Regions from separate parts of the Stenotrophomonas sp. TWI1151 genome, predicted to be linked through region 2. Evidence: riboswitches for the same ligand, from Rfam matches in the RefSeq annotation. Region 2 holds a riboswitch; the other holds the start of a gene.
The links. A riboswitch is a leader RNA that binds a small molecule or an ion and turns the genes downstream of it on or off. The one in region 2 is predicted to bind cobalamin.
Positions count from the first base shown of each region.

Region 1: another riboswitch for cobalamin. It lies ahead of btuB (TonB-dependent vitamin B12 receptor); the one in region 2 lies ahead of metE (5-methyltetrahydropteroyltriglutamate--homocysteine S-methyltransferase).

Region 1 is NZ_JBDJLA010000009.1:81,916-87,787, reverse strand. Features, by position in the region: gene ABE422_RS12345 (PLP-dependent aminotransferase family protein) at 1-407, shown strand, start outside; gene bioD (dethiobiotin synthase) at 411-1,094, opposite strand; gene ABE422_RS12335 (GAF domain-containing protein) at 1,214-1,696, shown strand; gene ABE422_RS12330 (TfoX/Sxy family protein) at 1,693-2,064, shown strand; gene ABE422_RS12325 (histidine phosphatase family protein) at 2,102-2,680, opposite strand; cobalamin riboswitch at 2,833-3,064, shown strand; gene btuB (TonB-dependent vitamin B12 receptor) at 3,188-5,029, shown strand; gene gph (phosphoglycolate phosphatase) at 5,183-5,833, opposite strand.
Region 2 is NZ_JBDJLA010000002.1:305,971-311,842, forward strand. Features, by position in the region: gene ABE422_RS05455 (epoxyqueuosine reductase QueH) at 1-323, opposite strand, end outside; gene metE (5-methyltetrahydropteroyltriglutamate--homocysteine S-methyltransferase) at 394-2,691, opposite strand; cobalamin riboswitch at 2,905-3,138, opposite strand; gene ABE422_RS05465 (hypothetical protein) at 3,243-4,025, shown strand; gene ABE422_RS05470 (sigma-70 family RNA polymerase sigma factor) at 4,096-4,665, shown strand; gene ABE422_RS05475 (anti-sigma factor) at 4,662-5,447, shown strand; gene ABE422_RS05480 (acyl-CoA desaturase) at 5,539-5,872, shown strand, end outside.

The sequences.
Region 1 (5,872 bases), on a different contig from region 2:
CTTCCGGCGCCGAATCACGCCTGCTCGGGGACGCGGTTGCCGCGTTCCTGGAGGCCGGCAACTACGAGCATCATCTGCGGGGGTTGCGTCGGCTCTACAGCGACCAGGTCAGCCACGTGCGTGGCCTGATCGCGCAGCACTTCCCGCCCGGCACGTCGGCCACCCAGCCGACCGGTGGGTTCCTTCTGTGGGTGGAGCTGCCCCCCGCGATCGATGCCGGGGAGCTGTTCGAGCAGGCCTTGGCCGAGGGCGTGGTGTTCATGCCCGGCCAGGTGTACTCGCGCGGTGCCCGCTACCGGCATTGCCTGCGCCTGTCGTGCTGCCAGGAACTGGACGAGCGCTTCGCCGGCGCGATTGCCACGGTCGGCCGGCTCGCCAGCGCGCTGCAGGTGCGCGCAGGCAGCTGACGCTCAGAACACCAGCCGGTCCGCCAGGCGGGCCGGGTCCGCACCCGGCGCATACGGCAGGCGCCCCCAGCACGGCATCGGCAGCCGCGCGGTGAGCAGTGCGACGTTCTCGTCGCGGCGCGCCATGCCCGGGTCCACCTCATTGGCAATCCAGCCGATGCAGCGCGCGCCACGGGCGGCGATCGCCTCGGCGGTCAGCCGCGCATGGTTGAGGCAGCCCAGCCGCAGCCCGACCACCATCACCACCGGCAGCGCCAGCGCGTCCACCAGATCACTCTGGTCCAGCGTGGCCGACAGCGGCGCCAGCCAGCCACCGACGCCCTCGATCACCACCGTGTCCGCGCTGGCGCGCAGGCGCGCGAAGGCGGCCTCGATCGGCGCCAGCGACAGTTGCACGCCAGCCTCTGCCGCGGCGATCTCCGGGGCCAGTGGCTGCTCGAGCGCGAACGGGTTGAGGTCGTCATACGCGGGCATCGGCCTGCTGGCGGCCCGCAGGGCCGTGGCATCCTCGTTGCGCAGGCCCTCGGGCGTGCGCTCGCAGCCACTGGCGACCGGCTTCATGCCCACTGCGGTGCCGCCGTGGCGGCGCAGGGCATGCAGCAGTACACAGCTGCTGAAGGTCTTGCCGATGCCGGTGTCGGTACCGGTGACGAACAGGGCGGCAGGGCGCGGCGCAGGCAGGGACATGGAGACGACCGGGAGCGGAAACGCGCCATTATCCGCCGTCCCGGCAGCGCTGCGGCGCGGTCCGCTGCGTTCCGCCGGCCCCGGGGGCAACCAACCGCCGCGCTTGGTAGACTGCGGCCATGTTCGATACCTCCACGCTCACCGGCAGCAAGCCGGAACAGTACGGCCAGCTGCTGGCCCAGGCCCGCGCCCTGGTGCACGGCGAGCGCGACCGCATCGCCAATGCGGCCAACCTGTCGGCGCTGGTCTACCACGCCCTGCCGCACCTGAACTGGGTCGGCTTCTACTTCTTCGATGGCAAGGAGCTGGTCGTCGGCCCGTTCCAGGGCCTGCCCGCCTGCGTGCGCATTCCACTCGACAAGGGTGTATGTGGCGCCGCGGCTTCGCAGCGCGTGACCCAGCGCATCGAAGACGTCGATGCGTTCCCGGGTCACATCGCGTGCGACTCTGCCTCGCGCTCTGAACTGGTCGTGCCGCTGGTCCACAACGGTGACCTGGTCGGCGTGTTCGATCTGGACAGCCCGTCGCTGGCACGCTTCGATGCCGAGGACCAGGCCGGGCTGGAAGCCATCGCCGCGGTGTTCGTCGAGGCACTGGGATGAGTGCCGCCAAGCTGCGCAACATCGGCCCGAAGAGCGCAGCATGGCTGCGCCAGGTCGGTCTGCGTACGCCGGAAGACCTGGTGGCGGTCGGTGCGGTCGGTGCCTTCGTCAAGGTGCGCCGCGCCGGCTTCAAACCCAGCTTGAACCTGCTCTACTCACTGGAAGGTGCGCTGCAGGATTGCCACTGGCAGGAACTGCCGGAAGCGCGCCGCACCGTGCTGGTGGCCGAGTACGAAGCGATCATCGCCGACCAGCCGCTGAAGAAGGCGCCGCCTGCCTCCGGTCCGGTCTACGACCGCACCGTGGAGCATCGCGACGATGACGGCGACGAAGCGCCGCCGTTCGAGATCGACGACGACAACCGCTGATCCACGGCTACCCACGCACCGTCGGTAGCCGCGCGCCTCATACCTGCTGCAGCTCCAGCAGTTCGCCCCACAGCCGGTCGTCCTCGCGCTCCACGCGCAGGCGCAGTCGCGTGCCGTGATCGATGCGCAGCGCCCAGCACATCGCCATCGGCAGGCCGCACACCTGCGACAGCACCATCCGCAGCGGTCCGCCATGGCTGACGATCAGGGTCGGGACCGGCTCGGGCTCATCCAGCAACCGATGCAGGCCGCGCGCGATGCGGCGTTCGAAGTGGCCCCAGCTTTCGCCATGCGGCGGTGGATTGGCATGCGGGTCCAGATGGAAGGCGGACAGCGCATCCATCGGCAGCGCCTCCAGCGCGAGTCCGTCCCAGTCGCCGAAATCCAGTTCTTCCCATTCCTCATCGACCTCCACGTCCACCGCGTGGGGCAAGGCCAATGCCTCGGCGCTCAACAGCGCCCGCTGCCGCGGCGAGGACAGCACACGCTGCCAGGGCAGCCCGGCGTAACGCGCGCACAGGGCGTCGGTCGCGCCCTCGTGCAGCGCTGGATCAGTGCGGCCATCAAGATGATCGTCGCGGCCGGTACTGGCGTGGCGGATCAGATCGAGGATCATGCCCGGCCCCGTCTGCTGCCCGCTGCGGCCGGCCAGTGCGGGTCACGGGCGTCGGTGCCGGGGTGCTGCAACCACGTTGGGGTCATGGAGATCACATCGAAAAAGCGAGGCGCATTCTAACCGGTGCGCTCCATGGGCCCGGCCGATGGCTTAGACTGCGCCCACTTTCAGGTGACCCGGGGCTGCAATGCCGCCAGGTTGAAACGGGAAGCCGGTGACGCGTCAGGCCCTGTGCCACGCCGCCACTCCGGCGCTGCCCCCGCAACGGTAAGCGTGGAAACACCAGGCAACACGCCACTGTGCTCCGGCATGGGAAGGCGCCTGGCACGATGGCACCCCATCGGCCCGCGAGCCCGGAGACCGGCCTGGAAGACGACTGGTTGCGATGCGGCGGGCATGGCGGCGGCAAGCAGGCGCCTGCGCGCGCCCGCCCACCGTCGAACCTCCCTGCAGCGCGATCATCCCCACCCCTTGCCGCGCGGGCGTGCGCGGTGCATGGAGTCATCGATGAAGCTGCAAACCCGCGTTCTTTCCCTGGCCGTGCTGTCGACCCTGCCCCTGGTGGCCGCCGCACAGGACGAGGCCACCGCGCTGGACCAGGTGCTGGTCACCGCCACGCGTACCCCGATCGCCCTGCAGGACAGCATCTCCCCGGCGCAGGTGATCGACCGCGCCGAGATCGAGCGCAGCCAGGCGCCGTCGCTGCAGGACCTGCTGCGCGGCCGTGCCGGCATCAACCTCAACAACAGCGGCGGCCTGGGCAAGCAGAGCTCGCTGTTCCTGCGCGGCACCAACTCGGCCCACACCCTGATGCTGGTCGATGGCGTGCGCATCAACACCGGCGACCTCGGCCTGGCCATGATCCAGGACCTGCCGCTGGCGCAGATCGAGCGCATCGAAATCGTGCGTGGCCCGCAGTCCAGCCTGTACGGCGCCGATGCGATCGGTGGCGTGATCCAGATCTTCACCCGCCGCAACGCCGGCCAGTTCGCGCCGCACCTGCAGCTCGGCGGTGGCAGCAACGGCCTGCGCGAGGCCAGCGGTGGCTTCGGCGGCAGCGGTGAGCGTGGCTGGTTCGGCACCGACATCGCCTACCAGCACACCGATGGCATCAACGCCTGCCGTGGCTCGGTGTCGCCCTTCGCTGGCTGCGGCGCCGACGAGCCCGACCGCGATGGCTACCGCAACCTGTCCATGAGCCTGCGCGGCGGCTATGCGTTGACGGACACGTTGAGCCTGGAAGGCACCGCACTGCGCGCCGAAGGCGAGAACCATTACGACGGCTACTACAACTACTCCGAAACGCTGCAGCAGGTACTCGGCGGCAAGCTGCGCTACACGCCGGGCGAGCGCTTCAACCTGACGGTCAACGTCGGCCGCGCCGACAACGAATCGGACAACTTCAACGGGGATACCTGGCTGGGCAATGCACAGACCCACCGCGACAGTGCCTCGGTGCAGGCCGACATCGGCATCGCTGACGGCCAGCTGCTGAGCGCCGGTGTGGACTGGAGCCAGGACAACCTGGACGGCAGCAGCGCCGGCTACCTGGTCGACAGCCGCGACAACACCGGCGTGTTCGTGCAGTACCAGGGCCGTTTCGGCGCGCACCACCTGCAGGCCAGCGTGCGCAACGACGATAACGAACAGTTTGGCAACCACACCACCGGCAGCCTCGGCTGGGGCCTGGAGCTGGGCCGCGGGTTCCGCCTCAACGCCAGCTACGGCACCGCGTTCAAGGCCCCGACCTTCAGCGACCTTTACGACCCGTGGAGCGGCGTGCCGACCCTGGATCCGGAGAAATCCAAGAGCGCCAACATCGGCATCGCCCAGCAGGGTGATGGCTGGCGCTGGGGCCTGGACGTATACGAAACGCGCATCGATGACCTGATCACTTACGACGCGACCACCTTCATGATGTCGCAGGTCGAGAAAGCCCGCATCCGCGGCGCCGAGTTGACCGGTGCGATCACCGTCGCCGGGTTCGATCTCAACGCACAGCTCAGCCACACCGACCCGCGCAACCGCACCGACGGCAGCGCACAGTTCGACAACTGGCTGGCCCGCCGCGCACAGAACACCGCACGCCTGGACGTCGATCGCCGCGTGGGTGATGTCCGCGCCGGCCTCACCGTCAACGGCGCCGGCAAGCGTTACGACGATGCAGCGAACACGGTGCGCCTGGGGGGCTACGGCACCGTGGACCTGCGCCTGGAATACGCCCTGACCCGCGATTGGTCCGTACTGGGCCGGGTCAGCAACGTCTTCGACCGCGAGTACGAAACCGTCGCCTGGTACAACCAGCCTGGCCGCGAGTATCGACTGAGCGTGCGTTACCAGCCGAAATAAGCGCGCGGGGCGGCGGCACCGCCGCCGTCCCGGCCTCGGCACGTGCCGACCGTGGGTCGACATGCTCCATCATCCTCGGCAGGTGCCGACCGTTGGCCGGCACTCATTGAACCTGGTAGGTGCCGACCGTTGGTCGGCACAGGCCCGAAGGCCTTACAACGCCAACAATTCCCGCAGATCATCCACCACGGCAACCGCCTCGACGGTGTCCAGATCCAGCCCACGCGGATACCCATAGCGCACCAGCGCCACCGGCATCCCGGCATCCACGGCAGCGCGGTAATCGGTGATCGAATCACCCACCATCAAGGCGGCCTCGACGGCCACCTCGAACTGCGCGGCGATATGCCGCAACGGCGCACCACTGGGCTTGCGCTCCGGCAAGGAATCCCCACCCAGCACCAGTGCGAACACGTCCTGCAGACCGAAGTGCTGCAGCAGCGGCGCCACCAGTGCGGACGGCTTGTTGGTGCAGATCGCCAGCGTCACCGAACGGTTGCGCAAGGTAGCCAACGTTTCGGCCACGCCATCAAACAGGCGCGGGCTGCGTAACAGGCACGCCTCGTAGTGGCGCATGAAACCGGGCATTACCTCGTCCAGATCGATATCGCTGCCGGCCGCGGTAAACGCCTGCTCAACGAGCCGCCGCACGCCATCACCGATCCACGTCAACACCGTCGCCTCCGGCACGCGCGGCAACTGCCAGTCCTGCAGCGTGCGGTTGAGCGCTTCGGCGATATCGGCCGCGCTGTCCACCAGCGTGCCATCCAGATCGAACACCACCAACGGATACGGATACGACAAGACAATGCTCACTTCCACAGCAGGGAAGCGCCATTGTAC
Region 2 (5,872 bases):
GTGCAGCGGATGCCGCGCTCTGGTTCGTTCTCCATGCCGCGGGCGCGCGAGAACCAGGTGTCGGTGTCGTAGTCGGCGTCGACGAACGGCACGCCATGCTTCTCGGCGAAGCGGATGTTCTCCTGCTTGCGCAGTTCGTATTCCTTCACCGGGTGGATGTTGGGGTTGTAGAAGAAGATCGTGTAGTCGATGCCGGAGGCGGTGATCGCCTCCATCACTTCGCCCGAGCACGGCGCGCAGCACGAGTGCAGCAGCAGCTTGGTGTGGCCGTCGGGCAGGGACAGGGTGGGGCGGTCGATCGGTGTCAGGTCATGCGGGTTCATGCGTTTCTCGTCGACCCCACCGCCGGCAACGGCGGCGATGGGGTCCTTGGGTCAGTCTACAAAGGGCCGATCAGGCGGCGTTGGCGTCGGCGGTTTCCTCGCGCAGTTCGCGCGCGGCGGCCACCAGTGCTTCCAGCGCGGCACGGGTTTCCGGCCAGCCGCGGGTCTTCAGGCCGCAATCCGGATTGACCCAGATCTGCTCGGGACGCAGCACTTCGGCGGCCTTGCGCAGCAGGGCCAGCATCTCGGCCTTGTCAGGCACGCGGGGGGAGTGGATGTCGTACACGCCCGGCCCGATCTCGTTGGGATACTGGAAGCGCACGAAGGCATCCAGCAGTTCCATGCGCGAGCGCGAGGTTTCGATCGAGATCACGTCCGCGTCCATTGCGGCCACCGAGTGGATGATGTCGTTGAACTCGGAATAGCACATGTGCGTGTGGATCTGGGTCGCATCGCGCACGCCGCTGGCGCTGATCCGGAAGGCTTCCACCGCCCAGTCCAGGTACTCGCGCCATTGCGCACGGCGCAGCGGCAGGCCCTCACGGATGGCCGGCTCGTCGATCTGGATCACGCCGATGCCGGCCGCTTCCAGATCCGTCACTTCATCGCGCAGGGCGAGTGCGATCTGGCGGCAGGTGTCCGCCCGGGACTGGTCATCGCGCACGAACGACCACTGCAGCACCGTCACCGGCCCGGTCAGCATGCCCTTCATCGGCCGCTGCGTGAGCGACTGCGCATACTGCGACCAGCGCACTGTCATCGGCTGCGGACGGGTCACATCGCCGAAGATCACCGGCGGCTTCACGCAGCGCGAGCCGTAGCTCTGCACCCAGCCATTCTTGGTAAAGGCAAAGCCATCGAGCTGCTCGCCGAAGTACTCGACCATGTCGTTGCGCTCGAACTCGCCATGCACCAGCACGTCCAGCCCGATCTGTTCCTGCACGCGCACGCAGTGCTCGGTCTGGGTGGCCAGGAACGCATCGTAATCCGCATCGGAGAGCTTGCCGGACTTGTTGCGGGCGCGGGCCTCACGCACCTCCAGCGTCTGCGGGAACGACCCGATCGTGGTGGTCGGGAAGCGCGGCAGCTTCAGCGCGGCGGCCTGGGCCAGGTGGCGTTGCGGGTAGCGGCTGTGGCGCTGTGCATCGGCCGGGGTCAGCGAGGAAAGACGCGCGGCGACGGCCGGGTTGTGCACGCGCGGCGAACGACGGCGCGATTCGATGCACGCACGCGAATGCGCGAGCGGTGCCTCGGCACGCGCCGGCGCATCGATCGCGTCGGCCAGCACGCGCAGCTCGCCGAGTTTCTGCTTGGAGAACGCCAGCCAGCTGCGCAGTTCGTCGTCCAGCTTCTTTTCGTGGTCCAGATCGACCGGGCTGTGCAGCAGCGAACACGATGGCGCCAGCCACAGCGCATCGCTGCCGACATGACCGTGCGCGTAGCGCGCCAGCACCAGGGCGTTGTCCAGGTGGGTGCGCCAGATGTTGCGGCCGTTGACCAGCCCGGCCGACAGTACGCGACCGGCCGGCAGCGCCTTGATCACCGCATCGAGCTGTTCCGGCGCACGGACCAGATCCACATGCAGGCCATCGACCGGCAGCGAGGCAGCCAGCGCCAGGTTGTCTTCCAGCGCACCAAAGTACGTCGCCACCAGCACCTTGGGGCGGGCGACCTGGCCCAGCACCGCATAGGCGTGCTCGAACGCGGCCCGCGTGGCCTCGTCCAGGTCCTGCACCAGCAGCGGCTCATCCAGCTGCACCCACGCCGCGCCGGCGGCCTTGAGTTCGCCGAGCAACTGCACGTACACCGGCAGCAGCGCATCGAGCAGGTCCAGCGCGTTGCTGCCATCGGTGGTCTTGGACAGCCGCAGGAAGGTCACCGGCCCGATCAGCACCGGGCGGGTCTCGATCCCCAGCGCCTTGGCCTGGCGGTACTCGGCCAGCGGCTTGTCGCCGCGCACCGCGAAGGTCTGGCCGGCGTGCAGTTCGGGCACCAGGTAGTGGTAGTTGGTGTCGAACCACTTGGTCATTTCCAGCGCATGCAGGTCGATGCCATCGCGCTGCAGGCCCCGCGCCATCGCGAAGTAGCCGCTCAGCGGTTCGGCATCGGCGAGCGCGCGGTAACGGGCCGGGATCGCATCGAACAGGAAGGCCGCATCCAGCACCTGGTCATACAGGCTGAAATCATTGCTCGGCGGCACATCCACGCCGGCCTCGCGCTGCAGCTGCCAGTGGCGTTCACGCAACTCGGCCGCGGTGTCCTGCAGCGACGCGGCGCTGCTCTCGCCGGACCAGAAGGCTTCGAGCGCGCGCTTGAGTTCGCGCTTGGCACCGATGCGCGGAAAACCCAGGGTGGTAACAGTGGTCATTGGAACGTGTCCTCATTGCGTAGGGGCATTGAGGAACGAAGGAACCGCGCGCCGTCCGGGGCCTTGCAGCCCGTTCCGCCCCGCCAGCGACCTTCGCCCCCGCGGGCGAACCGGATGCCGTGAAGCGGACGCACGGGGGCAGCGCCATGCAGGCGGCATGGCGGCAGGCCCCGGCAACCTCCCCGCGGACGTTCCAGGTCGAATCGGAGGACGGTCATGTCCTCCGGCCGGGGCCGGTATTCGGGCTGATGGACACGGGCGCGGACGCCCACCTAGTACCTGCCGCTTCCCAGGCGCGAAGGCCCAGTGCTGTTGGCAGGAGTCGTTTCCATTCACCGCTGCGGGGCAGCTCCGGAATGGGCGCGCGAGGCGCCTTCACCGGATTCCCGTTTAAATCCATCCCTTCATCTGCATGAAGCGATGGATACCTTCGGCGAGCACAAGGTAGGCCGAAGGCGAGCGATGGTCAAGTCGTCTGTCCGATTCATCCCACTGCATCCAAACCACTGCCACCTGCGTATCTCCCTGCAAGCCCGCCCGTTTGGACTCCCATGCGCCAGCCCTTGTCCTGCCTGATCCTGCTGCTGTCGGTGATCGCCCCCCCCGTGAGTGCCGCCGATCAGACCGTGCAGCGCCAGGAAGGCCGCGCGTACGCCACCGCCGATGGGCGCCTGCTGTATCGCGAGACCCATTGGCTGCAGGGGCCGACAAGCGCCCAGTCGAGGTTGGTGCTGTACCGCTGCAGCGACGGGCGTCCCTTCGCGCGCAAGTGGATGACCCCGCAGGGCAGCCCGCAGACGCCGGATTTCACCCTGGACGATGGACGCGATGGGTATCAGGAAGGCGTGCGCGGCGGTGCCGCTACCCGCCAGGTATCGGTCCGCGCCAGCGCGCAGGCACCGACCTTCAGCAGGGCCATCACGATCCCCTCGGGGGCGGTGGTGGATGCCGGGTTCGACGCGGCGGTGCGCAGCCATTGGGCCGCGTTGCAGGCCGGGCAGAGCGTGGCCTTCCAGTTCCTGCTGCCCAGCCGCCAGCGCCTGGTGCCGCTGAAAGTGCAACGCACGGGTGCGGTGACCTGGCAGGGTCAACCGGCCGAACAGCTGCAGATGAAGCTCGATGCCTGGTTCGGTTTCGCCGTGCCCGCGGTCACCTTGGTGTATGCCACCGCAGACCAGCGCCTGCTGCAGTTCACCGGCACCGGCAACGTCCGCGATGAGAAGGGCAAGTACCCGCAGGTGCGGGTCGAGTTTCCCGCCGCACCGGTTGCAACGCCCGCCGCCGAGCTGACCGCTGCCCGCACGCAGCCGCTGGTGAAGACATGCGGTGCCTGAGCGCCCCCTTGCAGATGGCGCCGGGAGCAAGGAGGATGCCGATACGCCCGTTATCGACATTGAGCCTGCAATGCCCGAGCTGGACGCCGCCGCTACCGCTGCATCACATCGTCTGGACGAGCTGCTCGTCCGGGTCGCCGGCGGTGATCGCCAGGCGTTCGAATCGGTCTATCAGCTGGCCTCCGGCCGCCTGTTCGCGATCTGCCTGCAGGTGCTGCGCGACCGCGGCGATGCCGAAGAGGTACTGCAGGACGTGTTCACCACGGTCTGGAACAAGGCGGCGCAGTTCGACCGCGCCAAGGCGGCGGCCATGACCTGGCTGTCGATGCTGGCCCGCAACCGCTCGATCGACCGTCTCCGCGCCGCGCCGCCGCGCGCGCTGGATGATCTGTCGGTGGCCGAGGAACTCCCCGATGTCGCGCCGCAGCCGGCCCAGGTGGCCGAACAGGCGTCGGATCACGAGCGCCTGCAGGACTGCCTGGATACGCTGGAGCCGCGCCGTCGCTCGCTGATCCGGCTGGCCTTCCTCGATGGCGCCAGCTATGAGGAACTGGCGCGCCGCATTGGTTCGCCGCTGGGCTCGGTGAAGAGCTGGATCCGCCGGGGCCTGGGCCAACTGCGGGTGTGCCTGGAACGATGAACGCCCGCGACCTCCATGATCTGCATGACGACGGCGAACCGCCGAGCGCCGACATCCTCGCCGGTGAGTACGTGCTGGGGGTGCTCGATGCCGCGCAGCGTGCCGAGGTTGAACGCCGCATCGCCAGCGATCCCGGCTTCGCGCGATTGGTCGCCCAGTGGGAGAACCGCCTTGCGCCCCTGCTCGAATCGCTCGGTACCGAAGCGGTGCCCGCGCATCTGTGGCCGCGCATCCGCACCTCGCTGGGCTGGCCCGCCGCAACGACCGCCTCGCCACGGGTCTGGCAGCGCACCGGTTTCTGGCAGGGCATGACCGCGCTGGCCGCCGCGCTGGCACTGGTGGCGGTGTTCAGCCGCCGCGATCTGGAGCCGACCACACCGTCGCCTACGCCCGTGGCGGTCACGCCGACCCCGCCGACGACACCGGCCGAGCCGGAGCAGGCCACCAAGCCGGTCACGCCGCTGTTGCACGACGACGGTACGCCGGGCTGGCTGGCGTCCGTCGACAAGGCCCAAGGCAAGGTGCTGATGGTGCCGGTCCCGGCCGCGGCCGATGCGGCCGGCCGTGCACCCGAGCTGTGGCTGATCCCGGCCGGCGGCACCCCGCGTTCGCTGGGCCTGGTCTCGATCAACCGCGCGCACACTGTTGCGGTGCCGGCCACGCTGCGTGATGCACTTGTGAATGGCTCGGTGCTGGCGATCACACTGGAACCGTCAACCGGTGCGCCGCAAGGCATTCCGACCGGCCCGATCATCGCCAAGGGCGACATCGCCAACCTGTAATCGCACGGACGCACGGTTTTTTTTCCGGATCCGTGCATCCAAACGGCGCCCGCTCCCGTATCTCCTGATAACGCCTCAGGAGAAGCGAGTCATGTCGGTCAGCCCCACCCCCGACGCAGGACGCACCGCACAGCGACGCCGCTGGGCCACGCTGTGGCGTTGGTTCGATACCAGCACGGATGCGGCGGCTGCGACCGGCCAGCCACAGCGGGTGGACTGGGTGCGGGCCATCCCGTTCGCGGCGATGCACCTGGCCTGCCTGGCGGTGATCTGGGTGGGTGTGTCCTGGGTCGCGGTCGGCGTGGCGGTGGCACTGTACGCGGTGCGCATGTTCGCGATCACCGCCTTCTACCACCGCTACTTCTCGCACCGTACCTTCCGCACCTCGCGCGCCGTGCAGTTCCTCTTCGCGCTGATCGGCGCCT